DNA from 3 places in the Pantoea osteomyelitidis genome. Region 2 is predicted to be linked to each of the others. Evidence: predicted binding sites of a transcription regulator. Region 2 holds the regulator's gene; each other region holds the start of a gene.

Region 1 (8,173 bases), 150 kb from region 2:
ACCTGCATGAAAGGTTCGATATAGCTGTAGGCGGTGTAATGCGCCGTGACCACCAGAGTGATCAGCAGATACATGCTGACCAGCGCCGGGCGACGAAACAGCATCGGCACGCTACTCAACGATCCGGTGTGCTCGCTCGGCAGCTTCGGCAGCACGCGGGCGAGCAGAACCAGCAGCACCAGCGCTGAAACGCCAATCATGCCGAAGGTGGTGCGCCAGCCTAAATATTGACCTACCACGCGCCCAATCGGCACTCCAAGCACCATCGCCAGCGCGGTGCCGGTAGCCAGCATACTCAGCGCCTGCGTTTTCTTTCCGGCGGGCGCGACACGAATCGCCAGTGAGGCGGTAATCGACCAGAACACCGCATGCGACAGCGCAATGCCGATACGCGACAACACCAGCGAGACGAAATCCCAGGCGACGGTCGAGAGCACATGGCTGGCGATAAAGATCACGAACAGCAGTGACAGCAGCAGACGCCGCTCGATCTGCCGCGTCAGCAGCATCAGGGGCAACGAAAGCAGCGCCACAACCCAGGCATAAATGGTGAGCATAATCCCCACATCTGCCGTCTTCATGGAAAAACTGGCGGCGATGTCGGAGAGCAGGCCGACCGGAACAAACTCGGTGGTATTGAAAACAAAGGCGGCGATGGCCAGCAGCACGACGCGCAGCCAGGCCGTTTTACGTGAAACAGTTGTTGATTGCATGGGATGTCAAATCAGTCAGAACAGCAAAATTGAACGTGATAAGCGCTCAGCGAAAGTGACCTCCGTCACAAATTACTCACTATTGTGGATGAAGAGCGCCAGAAGGGAAACATCAGAGAGGGGATTTATCGCTGAATATTTTTTATCGCCTGCGGCGGGACGATAGCCAGCGGTTATAGCCGCCCGGCGATGCCAACTTCACAAACAACTTGCGCCGCGCTAATGAAACCGCCTTGCTGCAAAGGCTGCCGCAATCAGAGTTTGACCATATGCTTTAGTGCCACACTATTCTGATCGGTCAGGTTTTTTTTTAGGTTTACAGGACAGCAGGTCGCACAGCCCATTGCGCCGGGATAATATTTTCGTGCCTGCTGAATTGCCGCGACGGGATTGTAGAAGGTGCCGAGAAACAGACGATGCTGCATTTTAGGCAGATAAGGACAGTGAGCGGCATGTACCACATGATTGTTGTTATAGCCTGAGGTTTTATCAACATAATACCAGATAGACATGATGTATCCTCCATGCTGTATGAAAAAACTATGGAAATTATTGGAATAAAAGAAATTATAGCGAGGATAAAGGGTGCTGTTATTAACGGAACTAAATGATGAGCGTGCTAAGTATGGAGGTAACAAAAAAGGCGCCGCAGCGCCTTTCTGAGCATGTAATGCCGTTAAAGTTTCCGGCCCTGTAAACGCCAGCCCACCAGCAGAGCAACGACCAGCAGCGAGGCGATAAAGGCCGTTATGCCCGACCAGCCAAAATGATGCCAGAAAACACCGCCCAGGGTCCCGGCGACGCTGGAGCCTGCGTAATAGCTGAACAGATAAAGCGAAGAAGCCTGACCTTTGGCGCGCCGGGCGCGCGGGCCAATCCAGCCGCTGGCTACCGAGTGGGCGGCAAAGAAACCTGTCGTAAACAGCATCATTCCCGCCAGAATGATCCAGACTGAACCAAAGACGGTAAGCAGTAAACCGGCCAGCATGATCGCTGTGGCTGCAAGTATCACAGGTCCGCGGCCAAAGCGAGCGGTCATGGCGCCCGCTTTTGGCGAACTCCAGCTACCCGTGAGATAAACTACCGACAGCAGGCCCACCACGGCCTGACTGAGAAAATAAGGAGCGCTCAGCAGGCGGTAGCCGATGTAATTGAACAGGGTAACGAACGCCCCCATCAACAGAAACCCTTCCGCGAACAGCAGCGGCAGCCCCTGATCACGCCAGTGCAGACGAAAATTAATCATCAGGCTGCGCGGCTTCAGCGAAGCCGGACGAAAATGACGCGACTCCGGCAAAATTTTCCAGAACATCAGTGCGGAAGCGAGCGCAAAACAGCCAATCGCGGCGATGGCGATCCGCCAGGAGAAAAAGTCGGTGAGTACGCCGGTCAGCAAACGTCCACTCATGCCGCCAATCGAATTACCGCTGATATAAAGTCCCATGGAAAAGGCGATAAAACCGGGATGGATCTCCTCACTCAGGTAAGTCATGCCCACCGCCGCCACGCCGCTCAGCGAAAGGCCAATCAGCGCCCGCATAATCAGAATGCCGTTCCAGCTGGTCATGGTGGAGGAGATCAAAGTAAAGATCGCCGCCAGCATCAGCGCGGTCACCATCACCGATTTGCGGCCAATGGCATCGGAGAGCGGGCCGGTTACCAGCAGGCCGAGCGCCATCAGGGCGGTGGAGACCGAGAGGGAAATGCTGCTGGCCGCCGGGGAGACGTCAAACTGCTGTGACAGCACAGGCAGGATCGGCTGCACACAATAGAGCAGCGCAAAAGTCGCCAGACCGGCGGAGAAAAGCGCCAGGGTGACGCGTAAAAATTGCGGCGTGCCGCGCGTAATAAACGGGCTGACGCTGACGCCAGTTAAAGAAGGACTGACTGTCTCGCTATCATCGAGCGTCACAGCATGAGAAGAGCGGTTCACAACACATCCTCAAATCATTCAACACGCTGTTAAGGGTAAAAAAGCGGTGGTAAGTTGTCTAATATATTAATAATCTCAAATGATATGTATAACATATGAATATTGAACTGCGCCATTTACGTTATTTCATCGCCGTAGCGGAAGAGCTGCATTTCGGCCGCGCCGCACAGCGTCTGCATATTTCGCAGCCGCCGCTCAGTCAGCAAATTCAGCAGCTGGAACAGGAGATAGGCGCACAGCTTTTTCTGCGTACTAACCGCAGCGTACAGCTGACCGCCGCTGGCGCGCAGTTTTTGCCCGATGCGCGGGCGATTCTGCAACAGGTAGAGCAGGCGTCGGAGCGCGCGGCGCGTCTGCACCGCGGCGAAGAAGGGGAACTGCGCATTGGCTTTACCTCCTCTGCGCCTTTTATCGGTCTGGTCTCAGACGCGCTTTACCATTTCCGTCTGCGCTGGCCCGCTGTGCATATCAGAATGCAGGAGATCAATACCCGGCAGCAGCTGGCGCCGCTGCACGAGGGCCGACTCGATCTGGGCATAATGCGTAACACGCCTTTACCCGCTGATTTACGCTATCAGCTCCTGCTGCGTGAACCGCTCTGCGCTGTGGTGCACTGGGCGCATCCGCTGGCCGACGCCGAACAGATCTCCATCCGCGCCCTTGCCAGCGAACCTTTTGTCTTTTTCGATCCGCAGGGCGGTACGGCGCTTTACAGCGAGATCCTCGCGCTGCTGCACCGTTATCAGATACAGCCCTATATCACGCAGGAAGTGGGCGAAGCGATGACCATCCTTGGACTGGTAGCAACCGGACTCGGCGTATCGATCCTGCCAGCCTCGTTTCGTCATGCGCGGCTCAGCGATGTGGTCTGGCTGCCGTTGCAGGAGGCAGATGCGCTGTCAGAGGTGTGGATGGTTTGGTCTGTGGCACGGGAACCCGGCGCGCAGATGGCGAATATGATGCGTTTGCTGTTAAGGGATGCGGAAGAAAAATAAGAATAATCTGCTAAAAATCATTTGTTTATGTGCTTTGAATCACAATTCGACGCAAATTATTAACTGAACCTGCAAAACTGTTCCAACATAGCCAGTGTTTATTTTGTGGCTCGAAAATATTATGGAGCAGGTCGTGAATCCGGACATTCAGCCTGGTCATATCGACCAGATCAAACAGGCCAATGCAGGCGCTATTTATCGATTGATCGATCAACATGGCCCGATTTCACGCATTGAACTCTCTAAACTCGCCCAGTTGGCGCCAGCCAGCATTACCAAAATTGTGCGTGAAATGCTGGATGCTCACCTGGTGCAGGAAACAGCGTATCAGGATCCCGGCAGTCGGGGCCGTCCCGCTATCGGCCTGACGCTGGATACGTTTTCCTGGCACTACCTCGCGATTCGTATCCGCCACGGCAATATTACGCTAACGCTGCGCGATCTCAGCAGTCGGGCGCTGGCAGAAGAAACGCAGCCGCTGCCGCCCGAAGCGGAAACACCACTGCTGGAGTGGCTGGTGACGCACATCGACAATTTTTTTATCCGCCATCAGCACAAGCTGGAGCGCCTTACCGCCATCGCGATTACCCTGCCGGGTTTGATCAATGCGGCCACGGGCGTGGTACATCGTATGCCCGGTTATCATATCCAGCAGATGCCGCTGGGCGCCACTCTGGAGCAGCGCACCGGCCTGCCGGTATTTGTTCAGCACGATATTTCCGCCTGGACGCTGGCCGAATCGCTGTTCGGCGCCTCGCGCGGCGCGCAGGATGTGATTCAGATTGTGATTGATGACACGGTGGGCGCCGGCATTATCAGCGCGGGTCAGCTGCTGCATAAGAGCGGACGGACGCTGGTGGAAGTGGGTCATACCCAGATCGATCCCTACGGTCAGCAGTGTTACTGCGGCAATCATGGCTGTCTGGAAACAGTTGCCAGCACCGGCAGCCTGCTCGGTCTTGCGGCGCAACGTCTGCCGACGCAGCCGGGCAGCGTGCTTCATCAACAGCCGATCAGCATTGAAAACCTGTGCCAGGCCGCGATGTCAGGCGACCAACTGGCGCGGGATGTCATTGCCAGCGTGGGTCATCATGTCGGGCGCATACTGTCGATGATGGTGAATATTTTCAATCCCCAACATATTCTTATCGGTTCACCCCTGAACCAGGCGGCGGAAGTGCTGTTCCCGGCGGTCAATGCCACCATTCGTCAGCAGGCGCTGCCAGCTTACAGCAAAGAGATTACCCTGGAACCAACCGGCTTTAGCGATCCTGGTACGCTCTGCGCCGCCGCGCTGGTTAAAGATGCGCTTTACAGCGGCTCTCTGCTGATCAAGCTTCTTCAGGGGTAAGTGCGCCTGAACTTGCGCTAACGCAAGCTCTGGCCCGTTGCCTTCACTTAGAATCCCTTCTTCATCGCGTAATCGCGTCTAAAGGAGGAGAAGGGTGAACACACTATTTGTTACCGGCACCGATAGCGCCGCAGGAAAAACCGTGGTTTCCCGCGCGTTATTGCAATGTTTTGCCAGGGCGAATTTCAGTTCCGTCGGTTATAAACCGGTGGCGAAATGCGCTATCCACACGGATGCGGGCCTGCGTAATAAAGATGCGTTGCTGTTGCAGTCCGCCTCAACCCTGTCATTACCGTACGAAGCCATTAACCCCGTCGCGCTGGAAGATGATGAAATCAGCACCAGTAAAGCTGTGCCGGTCGATTATCAGCGTCTGAGCACAGGACTAAAACAGCTGCGCGCTCAGGCCGCCAGAGTCATTGTGGAAGGCACGGGAGGCTGGCGCTGCCTGATGAACGACCTCTGTCCGCTTTCCGACTGGGTAGTGAAAGAGCAGCTACCGGTGATTATGGTGGTAGGGATCAAGCAGGGATGCGTCAGCCATGCGTTACTGACGGCACAGGCAATTGTTAACGATGGTCTGCCGCTGGCGGGCTGGGTCGCTAACCGTATCAACCCTGGCCTGGCGCACTACGCGGAGATCATTCAGGTGCTGCGTGCAAAGATCGATGCGCCGCTGCTGGGAGAATTGCCTTATCTTCCCCGCGCTGAACAGCGCGATCTTAGTCATTACCTCGATTTATCGTTGCTGGGCGGCGGCAGAAAGTTGCACTCAGAAAGTGCGAAACAGGCGCGCTGATGAAACAAAGTGCGGCAAATCGATCTTACATGAACCCATCGTTGCAAAACGCCCGGAATAAACGGGCACGTTTACCTGTTTTAATTCAATAAATTACAGATTTTTGCTTCTCGGCGTGCGCGTCTGGCGCAAAATATGCATTAGCTCTGCTGATAATTATTTTGCCGGAGCACCATTATGTCGCAATCGCATGAGAAGGGTCTGCTGTACGGGCTGGAAGCGCGTATCGCCCCTGCGCCCGCATTTTTTGCCGCTCTGCAGCATGTGCTGGCCAGCGTGGTAGGCATTATTACCCCGCCGCTGATTATTGGTTCGGTGCTGGGCCTGCAGGCCTGGATCCCTTATCTGATAAGCATGTCTTTATTGGTTTCCGGCCTGGGCACCTTTATCCAGGCGCGGCGCTTCGCCGGTATCGGCGCCGGTATGATCTGTCTGCAGGGCACCAGCTTTGCTTTTCTCGGCGTGATTCTTTCCGGCGGTCTGATCGTGAAAGGGCGCGGCGGCTCGCCGGAAGAGATCATGGCGATGATTTTTGGCTGTAACCTTGTGGCGGCGCTGATCCCCATCCTTATCAGCCGCTGCGTGGGGCAGCTGCGAAAAATCCTGACGCCGGTTGTCACCGGTACGGTGATTGCGCTGATTGGCATCAGCCTGATCAAAGTCAGCATTACCGACTGGGCGGGCGGCCATAGCGCGAGCGATTTCGGCGCGCCGCATCATCTGGCGCTCGGTGCGTTGACGCTGCTGGTGATTGTGGCGCTGAACCGATCGCGTAATCGCTGGTTGCGCCTGGTGGCGGTGATGATGGGTATTGCGGTTGGCTGCCTCGCCGCCGCGCTGACCGGCAACCTGCATCTGAAACCCACGGCCAGCGCCAGCTGGCTGGTGCTACCGGGCTTTTTCCATTTCGGCTTTAACTTTGACTGGACCATCTTTGTTCCTGTCGCGCTGGTTTCAGTGATCGCGGTAATCGAAGCCGTCGGGGATCTCACTGCCAACTGCCTGCTGTCACAGCAGCCGATTATCGGCGAGACGTTCCAGCGACGTCTGCAGGGCGGCATTCTGGCCGATGGCGTCAGCTGCATTCTGGCGGCGGTTTTCTCTTCCTTTCCCAATACCACCTTTGCGCAGAACAATGGCGTTATCCAGATGACCGGCGTCGCCAGCCGTTACGTCGGCATGGTGATCGGCGTCATGCTGGCGCTGCTCGGTCTGTTTCCTGGCGTTGGCGCGGTGCTGCAACAGATTCCGCCGCCGGTGCTGGGCGGCGCTACCCTGGTGATGTTTGGCAGCGTGGTTGCGGCGGGAATCCGCGTGATGACGCAAACGCCGCTGGGCCGTCGTGAAATGTTGATTGTCGCCGTGGCCTTTGGGCTTGGACTGGGCATTGAGGCGGTGCCGGAGGTGCTGAAATCATTCCCGACGATCGTCTCCAACCTGTTTGGCCATGCAGTTACCACCGGCGGCATCGCGGCGATCGTGCTGAATATGGTGCTGCCAGGGGAAGAGGAGCCGGAAGCGCTGCCTGAAGGTGAAAGGGCGGGCAGCTAAGAAAAATGTGCTCTCCCGCACGGGAGAGCACGGGCCGTCAGGGATTCAGACGGCGACGGGTGCGCCCGGAACTGAGGTAATCGGCAATATAATCCTGCGAAATTTCCCCGCTGTAACGCCCCTCTTCATCGACGATTGGCATCCAGACCAGGTTATGTTCATAGAGCTTGGAAAGCACCACGCGCAGGTTTTCTTCCGCTTTGCCGGTGACGGTAAAGGTGTGCAGCATCTCCTCGCAGCGTCCGGTGGCGTTACGCGCTTCGCGACGTTTCACAAAGCCCAGCGGCTTGCCGTCGTTGTCCACCACGGTGATGGAGCGCATATCGTTGTCATCCATCATTGCGAAGGCTTCCGGTAATGGTGTGGCGCGCTTCACAGTGATGGTCGGCTGCTGCTCCGTCACGTCGCCCGCCTGCACCAGCAGCAGACGTTTCAGGGTGCGGTCCTGACCAACAAAGGAGCCGACAAACTCATTGGCCGGTTTCGCCAACAGCTCATCCGGGCTGGCGCACTGCACAATTTTGCCCTGACCAAATACCGCGATGCGATCGCCGAGCTTCAGCGCCTCGTCGATGTCGTGGCTCACCAGCATCACGGTTTTTTTCAGCTGGCGCTGCATATCGAGAAACTCGTTCTGAATCACTTCACGGTTAATCGGATCAACCGCGCCGAAAGGTTCATCCATCAACAGTACCGGCGGATCCGCCGCCAGCGCGCGGATAACCCCGATACGCTGCTGCTGACCGCCAGACATCTCGCGCGGATAGCGATGCAGAAATTTTTTCGCATCCAGCGCCACCATGCTCATCAGTTCCGTCGCGCGTTCCTGGC
Region 2 (8,173 bases):
AGTGCGCGATCGTTTCCCCGGCGTCATTGTCGGCGCTGGCGCCTACAGCGTCGAAAAAGCGGATGACCTGATCGCCCGTGGTCTGATCGATGCGGTGGCTTTTGGCCGTAATTTTATCGCCAATCCCGATCTGGTTGAACGTCTGCGTCAGGACGCGCCGCTGAACGAGCAGCGCCCGGAAAGCTTTTACGGCGGTGGTGCGGAAGGCTATACCGACTACCCCACGCTGTAAGTTTCTCTGCCGTAACGCCCTGTTACGGCAGTGATTATTCTTTGCGGTTATTCATCGCTATAATTAGCATTTGTGTCATCCCTGATGACGTTTTAATAAAAAGAGGATGTTATGCGTTTACTTCACACCATGCTGCGCGTCGGCGACCTGCAACGTTCGATCGATTTTTATACCCGGATTCTTGGCATGCGCCTGCTGCGTCAGAGCGAAAACAGCGAATATAAATATACGCTCGCCTTTGTGGGTTATACCGAAGAGAGCGAAGGCGCAGTTATTGAACTGACCTATAACTGGGGCGTGGAAAGTTACGATATGGGCAACGCCTATGGTCACGTTGCGCTGGGCGTGGATGATGTCGCGGCCACCTGCGATCGCATCCGTAACGCAGGCGGTAAAGTGACGCGTGAAGCGGGCCCGGTAAAAGGCGGCTCCACTATCATTGCGTTTGTTGAAGATCCGGATGGTTACAAAATCGAGCTGATCGAGAACAAACACGCCGGTCACGGCCTGGGCAACTAAGCCACTGCTTCAGCCTGCCCCGATGCGGCAGGCTGAAACGCCCTTCTCTGCTTCTCTGCTGCACCGCCTGCTAAATTTTGCCATAATGCGCGCTGCCTTATTTCACCAATGAGATCCTGATGTCTGAATCGAATCAACAGAACGCCCTCCATCAACGCTTCCGTGGTTTTTATCCCGTGGTTATCGACGTGGAAACCGCCGGCTTCAACGCACAGACCGACGCGCTGCTGGAAGTGGCGGCCGTTACGCTGAAAATGGATGGGGATGGCTGGCTGCATCACGACCAGACGCTGCATTTTCACGTCGAACCCTTTGAAGGCGCCAATTTAAATCCTGAAGCGCTGGCGTTTAACGGAATCGATCCAGGCAATCCGCTGCGCGGCGCGGTCAGTGAATATGACGCGCTGCACGCGATTTTTAAGCTGGTGCGTAAAGGAATGAAGGATAGCGGCTGCAATCGCGCCATTATGGTGGCGCACAATGCGACCTTCGATCACAACTTTATGATGGCCGCTGCCGAGCGTACCGGTCTGAAACGTAATCCGTTTCATCCCTTCGCTACTTTTGATACCGCCGCGCTGAGCGGGCTGGTGCTGGGTCAGACGGTGCTGGCGAAAGCGTGCAAGGCGGCAGGAATGGCATTTGACAGCACTCAGGCGCACTCAGCGCTCTATGACACCGAGCAGACCGCCACGCTGTTTTGTGAACTGGTGAACCGCTGGAAACGTTTGGGCGGCTGGCCGCTGCCCTTTATGGAAGAAGCGTCAACTGACGAAAACGCGCAGTAACGCGACGCAAAAAAGAAAGGCCGACATGATGTCGGCCCTGATTTTATTCCGCTTCTTTATGTTTCTCAGCGGTTTCTTTGATAATCTGCTGCAGCTCACCGCGCTGAAACATCTCAACGATGATGTCGCAGCCGCCAACCAGTTCGCCGTCAACCCACAGCTGCGGGAAGGTTGGCCAGTTAGCATATTTCGGCAGCTCGGCGCGAATATCGGGATTCTGCAAAATATCCACGTAAGCGAAGCGTTCCCCACAGGCAGAAAGAGCCTGTACCGCCTGCGCAGAGAAACCGCAGCTTGGCAGTTTCGGTGAACCTTTCATGTAAAGCAGAACCGGGTTTTCTGCGATCTGGCGCTGGATTTTTTCAACAGTACTCATAATTGCCTTCCTTAATTCCTCACTTCGTGTTTGTTTATTGTAGCGACTTCACCCTTACACTGAAAACGACATTTTGCTCAGGGTGAAGACAAACAGCCATCTTTGTTAAGCGGATTTGCGGAAAATAATTTTTTGCTGGCGGAGCGCGGCCTCGTTCGATTAATAATTAGCAATAGTTTTGTTGAGTTAACCGTCTGAAATTGTTTATTTTCACTGCAATGTGCAGACGCTAACAGATTAATCGAAAAAGACCTTACCTTTTGCAAAAAATCTGGATTAGAATTGTTTCGGCTCTGATCGCGGATCAGATTATTCCAACTTTTTTCGCGCCAGATTTTCCTGTGGTGCACTGAACCTGTAACCGGACTATGCGTTTACTGATTACGCTTTTTGTACTGGCTATTGCGCAGCTGTTCTTTAATGTGGCCTCGGCTTCGCCGCAGGTACCTGTTAATGCCAGTTTGCACAAGGCGGAAAAAAAGAGTGCGCGCGACGATGAGCGGCGCAAACGTCGTCCCGTTAAAACCACGGCGAAAAAGTCTCGCCTCTCGCCCGTTGTGAAGTCGACACTAAAAAAGCCGAAAAAAACTCAAACCGCCACGCTGCACGCGGCAAACAAAAAAAGCGTGCCGACATCCCGTAAACGCTATGGCCACCAGCGTCAGGGCCAGGACCAGGTTATCACGGGCGATCTCACCACCATCAAAATGAGCAAAACCCACCGTCTGCGCTATCAAAAAGCGCGTGAAACGGCGATGAATAAGCTGATGGGCCAGTTGGGCAAACCTTATCAATGGGGCGGCACCTCACCCCATACCGGTTTCGACTGTAGCGGTCTGGTGTGGTACGCCTATAAGGATGTGGTAAAATTCAAGATCCCGCGCACCGCCAATGAAATGTATCATCTGCGCGATGCCGCGCCGGTAAAACGCGAGGCGCTGGAGAAAGGCGATCTGGTGTTTTTCCGTATAAACAATCGCGGCGCAGCCGACCATGTCGGCGTCTATCTCGGGAATGGCAAATTCATTCAGTCGCCGCGCACCGGTAAAGATATTCAAATCAGCGCGCTGGGCGAAGATTACTGGCAGCGACACTATGTCGGCGCCCGTCGGGTGATGACCCCCAAAACGATTCGCTGAAAAAGCCGGGCTTGCCCGGCTTTTTTACGCTCAGTGCATGATGGCGGTGAAGCTGAAAGCCACGATCATCAGCAATGCCGCCACGGTGGTGGTCAGCGCCAGTCTTAAATCAGTGTTCATTTGCTCTCCTTTACGCTTATAAAGTGTGTGGTTATTGTCATTTTCTCATAGCGCCCGGTAAAAATCTCGTTTTATCGATTCAGCCTTGCTAGAATTCGCCCTTTCGTTGCGCAACAGCAGCAACGCTATGCCGTCCGCTCTATTTAAAATGGCGTTTTTATCTGCCGGAACGTCACTTCACAGACGACAAACCAGACAAAAAAGGCGTGAAATACCTTTAGCGGACGCAAACGTTTAACATTATACTTATCAGTAGGTTGCGATAAGCCGGGAGTATCGTTTTCATGGCAACAATCAAGGATGTGGCAAAACGCGCGGGTGTTTCTACCACCACCGTTTCTCACGTCATCAATAAAACGCGTTTCGTTGCTGAAGAGACGCGCAACGCCGTTTGGACCGCGATTAAAGAGCTGCACTATTCGCCCAGCGCCGTGGCGCGTAGTTTGAAAGTGAACCACACCAAAACGCTGGGTCTGTTGGCTACCTCCAGTGAAGCGCCTTACTTTGCGGAAATTATCGAGGCGGTGGAGAATCACTGCTTCGATCGCGGCTATACCCTGATTCTGGGCAACGCCCACAACGACCTGCATAAGCAGCGCGCCTATCTGTCGATGATGGCGCAAAAGCGCGTCGACGGGCTGCTGGTAATGTGCTCAGAATATCCCGACGACCTGCTGAAAATGCTGGAAGAGAACCGCAACATTCCCATGGTGGTAATGGACTGGGGTGAATCGCGCGGTGACTTCACCGATACCGTGCTGGATAACGCTTTTCAGGGCGGCTACCTTGCCGGTCGTTATCTGATTGAGCGCGGTCACCGCGATATCGGCGCCATTCCCGGCCAGATGGAGCGCAACACCGGCGGTGGACGCCATGCCGGGTTCGTGAAGGCATTAAATGAAGCGGGTATTCAGCTGCGCCCTGAATGGACGGTACAGGGCGACTTCGAGCCGGAATCAGGCTATCAGGCGATGCAGCAAATTCTGAGCCAGAAACAGCGTCCGACCGCCATATTCTGCGGCGGCGACATTATGGCGATGGGGGCGATTTGCGCCGCCGATGAGCTGGGGCTGCGCGTACCGCAGGATATTTCGGTCATCGGCTACGACAACGTGCGCAACGCGCGTTACTTTACGCCCGCGCTGACCACTGTGCACCAGCCAAAAGCCCAGCTGGGTGAGAAGGCGCTGGAGATGCTGTTGGATCGCATTACCAGCAAGCGTGAAGAGCCTCAGACGATTGAAGTCAATCCGACCCTGATCGAACGCCGTTCGGTAGCGGATGGCCCCTTCCGGGATTACCGTCGCTAAGCGCCGCCTCAAATCTCGCTTAGCCACTCCTGATTCAATGTTTGCGCATCGCCCAGGTAGCTTAACAGCCAGCTGAGCGCGGGTGATGCGCGCTGTTCTGACCAGCTGACGCAGCAGGGACTCTCCGGAAAAGGCACGGGCAATGTCAGCTCGGTGATTTCTCCTGACCTGAGCAGCGGCCGTGCCAGATGCCCCGGCACCATCGCCACGCACAGACCGTCCAGCAAGCACGCCAGTCCGGTTTGCCAGTCCGGCACCACCAGCCGCCGCTGATTGTCCAGCGTCCAGGTATTGCGGCGCGGCAGCGCGCGCGATGTATCTTCCAGCACCAGCGAAGGCCAGGCGCGCAGCGCCTCATCCTCAATCTGCGCCAGTTGCGTCAGCGGATGGCCGCTTTTCACCACGCAGCGCCAGTTAAGCGCTCCCATATCGCGAAAGGCGAAACGTCCGCCAACCGGAATCGCCTGGGTGGCGCCAATCGCCACATCCACACGCCCGTCAGCCAGCGCATCCCAGACGCCGTTAAATACCTCATAGCTGATCAGCAGTTCAACATCGGGAAAGTGACGGTAAAAATCCTTCACCAGCTGGCGCGTGCGGGCGGGCTTGACTATGCAGTCTATCGCGATGCTGAGCTGACCGCGCCAGCCGTTAGCCAGCTGTTGACACTGCCGCCGCGTGGCGAGCATTTTTTTGATAACAGCGCGCCCTTCGCGCACAAAATGCTCGCCAGCCGGGGTCAGTACTACCTCCCTGTGTTGCCGCTCAAACAGCGGTACTGCCAACCAGCTCTCCAGCTGGCGCACCGTATAGCTCACGGCCGAAGGCACGCGGTGCAGTTCCTGCGCCGCTGCGCTGAAGCTGCCGGTACGCGCCACGGCATCCACCACCTCAAGACCATACTCAGACCACATAAGCTCTCTTCAAAAATTTTAACAGCAACCCGCAAATATTAACGTTTCACAAGCAGTAGCGCATCCTTTTACACTTTGCGGCGTTTAACCTTTACCGAGAATCACATGCTGACTTCAAAAGGATTTCTGCTCTATCTCGCCTTGCTGAGTATGCTCGGCTTTCTGGCAACCGATATGTATCTGCCCGCCTTCGGCGCAATGCAGCACGATTTCAACACCGTCCCCGGCACGATCAGCGCCAGCCTGAGCCTGTTCCTGGGCGGTTTCGCCTTTGCCCAGCTGATCTGGGGACCGCTTTCCGATCGCATTGGCCGTAAGCCGGTATTGCTGGCTGGCCTGCTGCTGTTTGCGCTGGGCTGTGGCGGTATGCTATGGGTCGCCGACGCCCGACTGATGTTGGCGCTGCGTTTTCTGCAGGCGGTGGGTGTTTGCGCGGCAGCGGTGAGCTGGCAGGCGCTGGTAGTTGATCGCTATCCGCAGGCGCATGCCAATAAAGTGTTTGCCACTATTATGCCGCTGGTTGCGCTTTCACCGGCGCTGGCGCCGCTGCTGGGCGCCTGGCTGCTCAATCATTTTTCATGGCGCGCCATCTTTATGGCTTTGCTGCTGCTGACGCTGGCATTGGTTGTCGCGACGCTGCGCCTGCCGGTAAAACGCGCTGAATCCGCCGTCACTGCCCCGCAGTCCGGTTTTTTAACCCTGCTCCGCTCCGCGGTCTACAGCGGCAACGTTCTGATTTATGCCGCCTGCTCTGCCAGCTTTTTCGCCTGGCTGACCGGTTCGCCCTTTATTCTGGCGGAGGCGGGGCTCTCACCGGGCGACATCGGCCTCAGCTATATTCCACAGACCATCGCTTTTCTGATTGGCGGATTCGGCTGTCGCGCGTTGCTGAGTCGCCTTACCGGCAGTCAGCTGCTGCCCTGGCTACTACTGATCTACAGCCTGAGCATTTTGTCGATCTTTGCCGTGGCGCTGAGCGGCCAGGGCGGGCTGGTGGCTTTGCTGTTGCCCTTCTGCGGCATGGCGCTGGCAAACGGCGCTATCTATCCGATCGTGGTCTCCAGCGCGCTGCTGCCTTTTCCGCAGGCAACAGGTAAGGCCGCAGCGCTGCAAAATATGTTACAGCTGGGTCTCTGCTTTCTGGCGAGCCTCGTCGTCTCGGCCGGATTAACGCAGCCTTTGCAGATCACCACTGTGGTTATGGCGACCACCATTCTGCTGGCGCTGGCCGGTTACTTCTGGCAGCGTCATGGCGGCGCACAATCTGATGTTGCCTCATTATCTTCCGCCTGCCAGGATAATCATCAGGCAAGGCAAAAAGCATCTAATTAGCAAACTAACAATAAATCGTTGAATATTGACGGGAGTGAGAATATACTCATTCCCGTCAATAAATATGCAATAAATCAATAACATAATTTTTTCGTTTTAGACGACTTTGTCGTGGGATGGCGTCTGCACGATATTCTCCCCTGTTGTGCCAGACCTTTTTATTCAAATTCAATCCTCTGTAAAACGTCGGATATCAAGCGCACGGATTTTCCGTGAGTTTTCTCACAACCCTGGAGAAATTGACTATTCTATTTCTCAGGTTCAGATCGATCGGACAGGTGATGGAGAAGCTATGAGTTCATCGTGTATAGAAGAAGTGAGCCTTGAAGAAAACCATTGGTATCGCATCGCCCATGAAATGCTGGAAAAGGCGGATATCGAAGTAAACGGCACACGTCCCTGGGATATTCAGGTCAAAAATCCCGATTTTTTTAAGCGTGTATTGCAGGAAGGCTCGCTCGGCCTCGGCGAAAGTTATATGGATGGCTGGTGGGAATGTGAAAGACTCGATATGTTTTTTTATCGGGTGCTGAAGCATAAGCTTGATGAGCAACTTCCCCACCATTTTAAAGATACGTTACGTATTGCCGCCGCACGTTTAACCAACCTGCAATCGAAAAAGCGCGCCTGGATAGTGGGCAAAGAGCATTACGATTTAGGCAACGATCTCTTTGCGCTGATGCTGGATCCTTTTATGCAGTACTCCTGCGGCTACTGGAAAGAGGCGGAAACCCTCCAGCAGGCTCAGGAAGCGAAACTCGACATGATCTGCCGCAAGCTGGAACTGAAGCCCGGCATGTCGCTGCTCGATATCGGCTGCGGCTGGGGCGGTCTGGCAGAGTTCGCCGCGCGCAACTACGGCGTGAAGGTTCACGGTGTGACCATCTCTGCCGAGCAGCAAAAAATGGCGCAGCAGCGCTGTGAAGGTCTGGACGTGACGATTTTGCTGCAGGATTATCGCGATTTGAACCAGCAGTTTGACCGTATCGTTTCTGTCGGAATGTTTGAACATGTCGGTCCCAAAAACTACGCGACCTATTTTGACGTGGCCGATCGTAATTTAAAACCCGACGGCCTGTTCCTGCTGCATACTATCGGCGCAATCAAAACCGATATGAGTGTCGATCCCTGGATCAATAAATACATTTTCCCTAATGGCTGTTTGCCGTCGGTAAAACACATTGCCGAAGCAAGCGAACCCCATTTCATTATGGAAGACTGGCACAATTTCGGCGTTGATTACGATACTACCTTGATGGCCTGGTACAATCGCTTTCTGGAAGCCTGGCCGCAGCTGGAAGAGAAATATGGCGAGCGTTTTAAACGCATGTTCACCTATTATCTCAACGCCTGCGCGGGCGCTTTCCGTGCACGGGATATTCAGCTCTGGCAAGTGGTATTCAGCCGCGGCGCGGAAGGCGGTCTGCGCGTGGCGCGCTAATT
Region 3 (8,173 bases), on a different contig from region 2:
TTTGCCGTGATCCTGTTAACGCAGAATCACGGCTCTACCTGATGATTGCTGTCTGGATTGTCCGACACCCCCTCTTTATACTTGACGCACTTTTCTCGTATCAGGTGCTGATCGATGTCAATTTCTACAAGCAGCAAGCGGAGCGTGACGCCTGGCAGAGCCATGTTGGCGGCCATCAGCGGCTACGCCATGGATGGTTTCGATCTGCTCATCCTCGGCTTTATGCTGCCTGCCATCAGCCTGTCACTGGCGCTTGATCCCGCGCAGGCCGGATCGCTGGTTACCTGGACATTGATTGGCGCGGTAGTGGGCGGCATCGTCTTTGGACATCTCAGCGATCGTTTTGGCCGTATTCGCGTGTTGACCATCACCATCTTGATGTTTTCTGTCTTTACCGGCCTCTGCGCTGTGGCGCAGGGGTATTGGGATCTACTGGCTTACCGGACACTGGCGGGCGTAGGGCTTGGCGGTGAATTTGGTATTGGTATGGCATTGATTGCCGAAGCCTGGCCAGTGGAAAAGCGCAATCGTGCATCGGCCTGGGTAGGAATCGGCTGGCAGCTCGGCGTGCTGCTGGCGGCCTTTATTACGCCGCCGCTGCTGAATATGATTGGCTGGCGCGGCATGTTTTTGGTTGGCTTGATGCCTGCCATCGTCTCTTTCTTCATTCGTCGCAGCATGGGCGAACCGGAAGGCTATACGCGACAGGTACGTCATGTTCCCCTACTTTCGTTCCCGGCGCGCCTGAAGCTTCTGTTCCGCGATCGCGCCACCAGTAAAGCGAGCCTCGGGATTCTCATTCTCTGTTCGGTGCAAAACTTTGGCTATTACGGATTGATGATCTGGATGCCTGGCTATCTGTCGTCCAGCTTTGGCTTCAGCCTGACGAAATCTGGCCTCTGGACAGCCGTGACGGTTGTGGGCATGACCTTTGGCATCGGGCTGTTTGGCGTGCTGGCCGATCGCTTTGCCCGCTGGAAAATTTTCCTGATCTATCAGTTCGGGGCCGTGGTGATGGTAATCATCTACGCGCAGCTCCGCGATCCCACAGTGATGCTGTTTACCGGCGCGCTGATGGGAATGTTTGTGAACGGTATGATTGGCGGCTACGGTGCGCTGATCTCTGATACTTTTCCGCCGCAGGCGCGGGCTACCGCGCAAAACGTATTGTTTAACCTGGGGCGCGGCGTCGGGGGATTCGGTCCGCTGGTTATCGGTCTGCTGGCAGCAAAACTCTCTTTCGTTGCGGCGATTACGCTGTTAGCGCTGATCTATTTGCTGGATATTGTCGCTACGCTGTTCCTGCTACCAAAGAAGCAGAGCAAAGAAGATACATTGGGCGCGATCGGCTAGAAAGGGAAACCGCAGAAGCTTTCCCTTTCCGGCGGCAAACAGCACGCTTCAGGCAATAGCCCAGCCTCGCTCGCGCCACAGCGCGGGCAGCTGCGCCATATCATCGAAGCGGGTTACCAGAGGGTGTTCGATAGGCGGATTATGCGTATCGGCGCAGTAGTAGAAAACCGGAATACCGGCGGCGATGCCCGCGCGCGCGCCTGCTTCAGAATCATCAATCAAAACGCAGTGCTCAATGGAAACCTGCATCTTTTCCGCGGCGTGATACATCAGCGCCGGATCGGGTTTCCAGCGCGCAATATCATAGCCGCTGAATAACCGGTCATCAAAAAAGCTCAGCATTTTCGTCAGGCCCAGCGAGTGCTGCATCTTCTTCACCGTGCCGTTGGAAACCACGCACATCGGCACTTTTACCTGCTCCAGCAGCGTTTTTGCGCCCTTAATGGGTTGCAAATGAAGATCAAACAGACGGGCCACCTCCTGGCGGTAGGCGCTTTCCACTTCCTGTTGCGGTAAGTCAGCCTGATGCGTCTCGCCTACGTCGTCTATGATGTCGTACAGCTTCACGCCTTTATATTTTTCAAACATTTCCTGCAGCGAGCATTCGATACCATAAAGGGCGAAGGTATTGACGTAAGCCTGGGTGCAGAGCATTTCGCTGTCTACCAGCGTGCCGTCGCAATCAAAAAACAGACATTTCACGGTCATCAGACGCAATCCTGTTGGTTATGGGCTTTACCACACTGTAACGCAATACACGTGGAATGCGACCCCGGCAACCGATGGCGAAAAATCAGTGTGCAGCAGGCGCAAAATCTATAGGATACGCGGCGATAAGTTTTTCTTTTGGATAGATGTCATGAGTAAACAGGCCCTTTTACAGCGTGTGTTCAGGCTACAGGAACACGGCACGACGGTGCGGACAGAGGTGATTGCAGGCTTCACCACTTTTCTCACCATGGTCTATATCGTTTTCGTTAACCCGCAGATTCTGGGCGCGGCCGGTATGGATACCCAGGCGGTATTTGTCACTACCTGCCTGATCGCCGCCTTCGGCAGTATCCTGATGGGACTGGTTGCCAATCTGCCGGTCGCTTTAGCGCCGGCGATGGGGCTGAATGCCTTTTTCGCCTTCGTAGTGGTAGGGGCGATGGGCTATTCCTGGCAGGTCGGTATGGGCGCCATCTTTTGGGGAGCGCTCGGTCTGTTAATCCTGACGCTGTTGCGCGTGCGCTACTGGATGATCGCCAATATTCCGCTCAGCCTGCGTGTGGGTATTACTGCGGGTATTGGTCTGTTTATCGCGATGATGGGATTGAAAAATGCCGGCATCATCGTGCCCAATGCCGATACGCTGGTCTCTGTGGGCGATCTCACCTCGCACAGCGTGCTGTTGGGGGCGCTGGGTTTCTTTATTATCGCCGTTTTGGCCTCGCGCAATATACATGCTGCGGTACTGGTATCGATTGTGGTGACGACCGCGATTGGCCTGCTACTGGGCGACGTAAAGTTCACCGGGGTCTTTTCTGCACCGCCATCGATCACGGCGGTTGTGGGTCAGGTGGATTTGAAAGGCGCGCTGAATATCGGCATGGCGGGTGTGATTTTCTCCTTTATGCTGGTTAACCTGTTCGACTCCTCTGGCACCCTGATTGGCGTGACCGATAAAGCGGGCCTGACGGATGAGAAAGGCACCTTCCCGCGCATGCAGCAGGCGCTCTACGTTGACAGCATCAGCTCGGTAACCGGCGCACTGGTCGGCACCTCTTCCGTCACCGCCTATATTGAAAGCTCTTCCGGCGTGGCGATTGGCGGACGCACCGGCCTGATGGCGGTGGTCACCGGCATTCTGTTCCTGCTGGTGATCTTCCTCTCGCCGCTGGCGGCGATGGTGCCGGGCTATGCGGCGGCTGGCGCATTGATTTACGTTGGCGTCCTGATGACCGCCAGCCTGTCACGCGTATGCTGGGACGATCTGACCGAAGCGGTGCCCGCCTTCGTGACGGCGGCCATGATGCCGTTCAGCTTCTCCATTACCGAAGGCATTGCGCTGGGCTTTATTGCTTATTGCGTGATGAAGCTGGGCACCGGCCGCTGGCGTGAAATCAGCCCGTGCGTTGTGGTGGTTGCGCTACTCTTCGTGCTCAAAATTGCCTTTGTTGACGCACACTGATTAACAATCGGGCGGGCCGTCATCGGCTCGCCTGATAATTAATAGTCGACTTCCTGCGGCATAGCGCGCTCGCCTGGCAAGCTGGTCAGCCTTAAGGTGCGTGGACCCATGTTCGGCTTATTCAGCTCCAGCTCGCGCAGTACCTTCCATTCATGATAGCGATCGATTTCCCAGAGATGCAGACGCTCGGTAGCGGGCGATAAGGCACATGACCAGACTAATGTCGGTTCGGTATCGCATATTGCCTGGATATCGGAATAACGCGTCGAGCGCAGGCGCCCCCAGGCGGGATGCAAACGCAGTGAATTTTCATCGTTTTCCGTTTCACCGATCAGCTTGCAAACGCTCTGACGCAGCGTCCAAATCTGCGTAACGGCTTCCATAAAGTCCTGCTGCGCGTTGATCCAGGTTTTTTCTGCGGAAGAGAGTCCCTGCAACAAATTTTCTTGTGTCTGACGGCTGTGGGCGCGCACGATTTCCATATCCAGCCCGGCGCGCTCGCCTTCTTCAGCCAGCAGGACGCCCACCATGTTGCCTGCATAGGCGATATTGAAGTCGGGCAGCTCGGGATCGGCAAAACAGGGACGTCCGCTGGCGCTGGTAATGAGGGCGGGCAAGGTAGTAATGCCATATACCCGACGCAGCAGTTCAGCCAGCATCAGGCGTGCAGCAATAAAACGATCGCGGCGTTTATCGCTAAGCTGCCGGGCGCTGTCCACTACCTCCTGAGGCAGAGTCAAATCCCCGGCCAGCATCTCCGGGTTACACATCCATCGTACAAAATGACTGGCCATCTTTTCACTCCGGAAAATGAGAGGCAAACACACAACAGCAGCATTGTAAGAATTTTCTTGGCGTTTTGCATTCAGATTTAATTTATAACGCTTTCTTAAAATTTAATGCCATGCTTACAGGGTTAGAAAATCCTTTCCTGCCATGAGATAAGTGCGTAACCTTTCTGAATTATACTTCTCCGGCTGCGACAGCATTATTAAAAAGTAATAAAATTCAAAAATCTGCCCGGAAAATTATCATTCATTTGCCGGGCAAGTTTGCTAAATATCAACCTTCAGTGGTGAGGTAAAAGGCTTGAAGGAATTAATAATCTTTACGTAGTGCTTACGTTGATATTCTGTAAATTCATTAGTGGTATTAAGTGTAAAAACAATGATGTGATTGCTGTTCGGATTAGTTATTTTATGGTAGGGAAGCTGGATAATCGACTGTACCTGCCTGTTCCATTCGCCCTCATAGAGATATTTATTAGCAACCTGAATCACCGGTAATTTCAGGGGGCCGATTTCATTTTTCAGCATTTTCCCTTCCATCTCAAAGGCAGGCAGCCTGTCGCGCAGCGCATCCATCTCTTGTTCACAATATTGTTCGGCTGTTTGCTCATCGTCCAGAAAAGCACGATTGATGACGATGTTGTATTCTTTTTGGTCTGGATCGCGATACCTTAAAATATTGACACTTTCCTCCAGTGCGGGCGCATCAGTTATAAAGGTCCCTTCATAAAGGGTATAAGTTAAATTTTTTATACTCATACGAAACTACTCTTCTGCTTTTATAGTGTTTAAGGTAAAGGTCTTATTTCAACGCGTCGGTTGAGCTTCCGGCCATCTTCAGTGAAGTTTGTCGCAACAGGGCGGGCATCAGCAGCCCCTTTGGTAATAAATTGGTTTTCAGATGAATGCGTTTCTTTGATTAACCAATCGCGTACGGCTATAGCCCTGTCCAGTGATAGCTGCTGGTTGAGCTCAGGTGTCCCGGTATTATCAGAGTGTCCGGTGATCAAAAATCGGACCTCTGGATTTTTTCTGATTAAGGGAATTAATTCGGTTAAGGTCTTTTCACTATCTGGCGTCAGGACGGCGCTGCCCCTGGCGAACAGGGAGATCGACTGATAAAGGGGGACGGCATAAAATTTTGCTATTTCGTTTTCAGTATCAGTTAATAGTTTTTCACAGGTTGATCGGGTAAATAAAATCAGATTCAACAGAGAATTTTCTACACAGGCCACTAAGTGAGTTTTGTCCTGTTTAATGGCCGTCATCCTGGCAGTTTTTTCAGCCATAGCAGCGACATTGAGGTTTTCGAACTGATAAAGGTTTTCCCGTGCTTTTGAGATTCTTTCACTCTGTCTCCATACGCTAAAAAGCAGCAAGAATGCGAGAAATATTGCTGCTGCATAGCTTCCGATAAACCAGGGATTAGCTGCCTTTGACGCTGTTGTTAGCGGCACGATGGTTTTCGGCTCCTGCTGCCGTTTCGCTGGAAGCAGTAAACCAGGCAATGGCGGACGTGAAACGGAGGAGGACAGGCCCGGCAATAGCCCGTATTTATCACATATCCAGTTAGACCAGGCGCCATGTCGGCTAAATCCATACCCGTGATCGGCAACCAATATGCGGCTCAGCTTCAGCGGCCCTGTCGCGTCGAAAAAAGTCTGCAGGCTGGCAATGATTTTCGTTTCATTCATCCATGAAAATAGCAGGGTCATCATGGCGTTGCGTTGTTCAACATGGCAGGGCTCGCCGTTGTGGCTGAGTTGGGCGTCATGCATCATTGTCTCTATAGCATCGGTTACCCGCATTTCCGTTCGTTGTGACAGATCGATGTTACCTGACCAAAAGACATAGTCAGGATTATGGGATTTCCTCTCATGGCTCAGCCGGGCGTAGATCGCCAAAATACAGGGAAGTTTTTCAGCGACGTTCAGACAAAACAGCGAATTTTTCCAGGCCGTAAGTTGAGAAATTATAATGGATTCATTATCAAAACCATCCGGTAAAAAGGGAAAATAGAGCGAAACCTCAAGGGGCTGCCCGGTTTCGTGTAATTTTTCCAGACGGTACGCGATATCTGTGGCCGAGGGCGTCAGCAGCCAGGTGATTTGGTGATCGAAACGACTGCCGAGAGTAGCTGGTTGTTTATCAAACCAGCGCGCAGCCCAGGGACCCGTAATCAGAATGACGATTTTAGGCAGAACCGTTATTAGCTGTTCAGACGGAGGCTCTACCCTGGCTTCTGGTTTATCACTGGCAAAGCTGGATTTTAGCGGCATAAGCAGCATAAATAACGGAATGATAAAGAGCCACCAGGGGAGAACTGACCGGGATAAAATAAAGATGGCAGTAAGACTAAGAGAGGCGAGCAAGAAAATCGCCAGCGTGGCAGCTTTGATTTTTTTATCTTTAATAACCATCACAACAAGCTTCCCAGATAAAAAATGCTCAGTATCCATAACATAATTAAAGCAGCGAGCAGGCCTGCACCTTCAGGCAGCGCAATACGATGGCGCAGTGGCGCAGAAACAGGCAGCGCTGATAACGGCTCAGATGGCTCAATTATTGAATGCGGCAATACTGGCGTCGATTTAACCGGGCCTGAATCCGGTGCTAAATGGGCCGGAACGTTGGCCAGTGCTGCTATTAACGCTTTATCCTGTGGAGCCAGCGTAGAATAAAGCAGAGCGATGCGGCAGGCGTAGCGCTTTGCAGGCTGGCAAGCATTCTCCAGCATTTCAGTAAAAACCACGGCAAAATGATCTTCGCCGCTCTTATGTCCATACAGCGCATGCTCCAGCGAATAATCACCCCAGCTAAAGAATTTGCGATCCAGTCGGGTCTCGGTGTGTTTATCTAACCAGAGCGTAATAAGCCAGCAAAGCCGTTGAACATCTGCATCTGCAACGCATTCTTTGTGCAGGCAAATCTGAAGTTGCCTTATCAGCCGCACCATTTTCTGCTGAAAAGCAGAAAAAGAGGGAATAATTCCGTTAAAAGAAAGAAGCGTATTGATGCTGATGATTTTTTTTATATAAAAATCACTGTTTACCATTTTATCTCTACCGCCTCTCCCCAGCTGGAATCTGGAAAACAGGGGATCATCCTGATAATTTCAGGGATATAGCAGGGGTAAGTAGTGAATTTAATTTCTAATGTCACTTTACCTTCCACTGCGGAGTCGAACTTTTGTTTGAGTTCTTCTGCTGTAAATACCAGCTCATCAATTAGATGTTTTCTGCTGTTGAATACCGTAACATGCCAGTGTTCGATCTGTTCAGGTGAGAACAGAAGCTTGTCTTTATCAATAATAATTTTTTTCTGATAGGGTGAGACAAGCCTTTCCTCCCATTTTTCTTTGTTAACCGGTGGGGTGGAGAAGAAATTAATACGTTCTTCACTAATTACTTCAGGCTGAACTGCGTGCTTTTTAAAGCTTATTCCGCTGGCATATTCAAATTCACGCAGAGAACGCACTGACCCTGGCGCATAAATACCCAGCTCGCAATTGTTATCTTTTTTTATATCAAAAAAATGACGCAGTCTTTTGTTTGAAAGGCAGTTCCTCTCCCACCAGATCATCTCAACTTGACCATTTTTTTTAGCCTCCTTATTATGGTCATCCCAAACCTTTACATTCTTACGATTGTAATAATGCCACAACAAAATTCTGTGTGGCGTATAAATATCATAACCATGGGTAAAAGCTCTGGCAGACATCATAATTTCTTCGCCGCAAAAAAATATTTGCGGGTCGTTTGGCACTTCTTTTACAAACGAGCCTTCAGCAAAGATAAATCCGCCTGCGAGATACATGCTGCGCACAGGGGTATCACTGCTATATGACACAGGGAAAGTG

The links. The regulator PurR, encoded in region 2, represses purine synthesis genes. The targets are predictions, from matches to a motif close to CANGCAAACGTTTGCNTG.
Region 1: a site for PurR is predicted at 5,852-5,869, ahead of ABU178_RS10215 (nucleobase:cation symporter-2 family protein). Genes of this name have one in related genera too.
Region 3: a site for PurR is predicted at 2,126-2,143, ahead of ABU178_RS18865 (NCS2 family permease). Genes of this name have one in related genera too.

The regions. Positions count from the first base shown of each region.
Region 1 is NZ_JBGFSN010000004.1:1,078,243-1,086,415, reverse strand. Features, by position in the region: gene ABU178_RS10245 (sugar transporter) at 1-713, opposite strand, end outside; gene ABU178_RS10240 (hypothetical protein) at 968-1,225, opposite strand; gene ABU178_RS10235 (MFS transporter) at 1,390-2,646, opposite strand; gene ABU178_RS10230 (LysR family transcriptional regulator) at 2,742-3,641, shown strand; gene mlc (sugar metabolism global transcriptional regulator Mlc) at 3,775-4,992, shown strand; gene bioD (dethiobiotin synthase) at 5,087-5,791, shown strand; gene ABU178_RS10215 (nucleobase:cation symporter-2 family protein) at 5,969-7,342, shown strand; gene osmV (osmoprotectant ABC transporter ATP-binding protein OsmV) at 7,380-8,173, opposite strand, start outside.
Region 2 is NZ_JBGFSN010000004.1:924,699-932,871, reverse strand. Features, by position in the region: gene ABU178_RS09515 (alkene reductase) at 1-232, shown strand, start outside; gene gloA (lactoylglutathione lyase) at 344-751, shown strand; gene rnt (ribonuclease T) at 871-1,539, shown strand; gene ABU178_RS09500 (Grx4 family monothiol glutaredoxin) at 1,583-1,918, opposite strand; gene ABU178_RS09495 (C40 family peptidase) at 2,284-3,054, shown strand; gene cydH (cytochrome bd-I oxidase subunit CydH) at 3,085-3,174, opposite strand; gene purR (HTH-type transcriptional repressor PurR) at 3,459-4,484, shown strand; gene punR (DNA-binding transcriptional activator PunR) at 4,493-5,398, opposite strand; gene punC (purine nucleoside transporter PunC) at 5,504-6,730, shown strand; gene cfa (cyclopropane fatty acyl phospholipid synthase) at 7,023-8,171, shown strand.
Region 3 is NZ_JBGFSN010000011.1:128,739-136,911, reverse strand. Features, by position in the region: gene ABU178_RS18875 (MFS transporter) at 115-1,353, shown strand; gene yieH (6-phosphogluconate phosphatase) at 1,402-2,061, opposite strand; gene ABU178_RS18865 (NCS2 family permease) at 2,213-3,526, shown strand; gene ABU178_RS18860 (4'-phosphopantetheinyl transferase family protein) at 3,565-4,320, opposite strand; gene ABU178_RS18855 (DcrB-related protein) at 4,582-5,073, opposite strand; gene ABU178_RS18850 (OmpA family protein) at 5,103-6,734, opposite strand; gene ABU178_RS18845 (hypothetical protein) at 6,734-7,369, opposite strand; gene ABU178_RS18840 (GlcNAc-transferase family protein) at 7,363-8,173, opposite strand, start outside.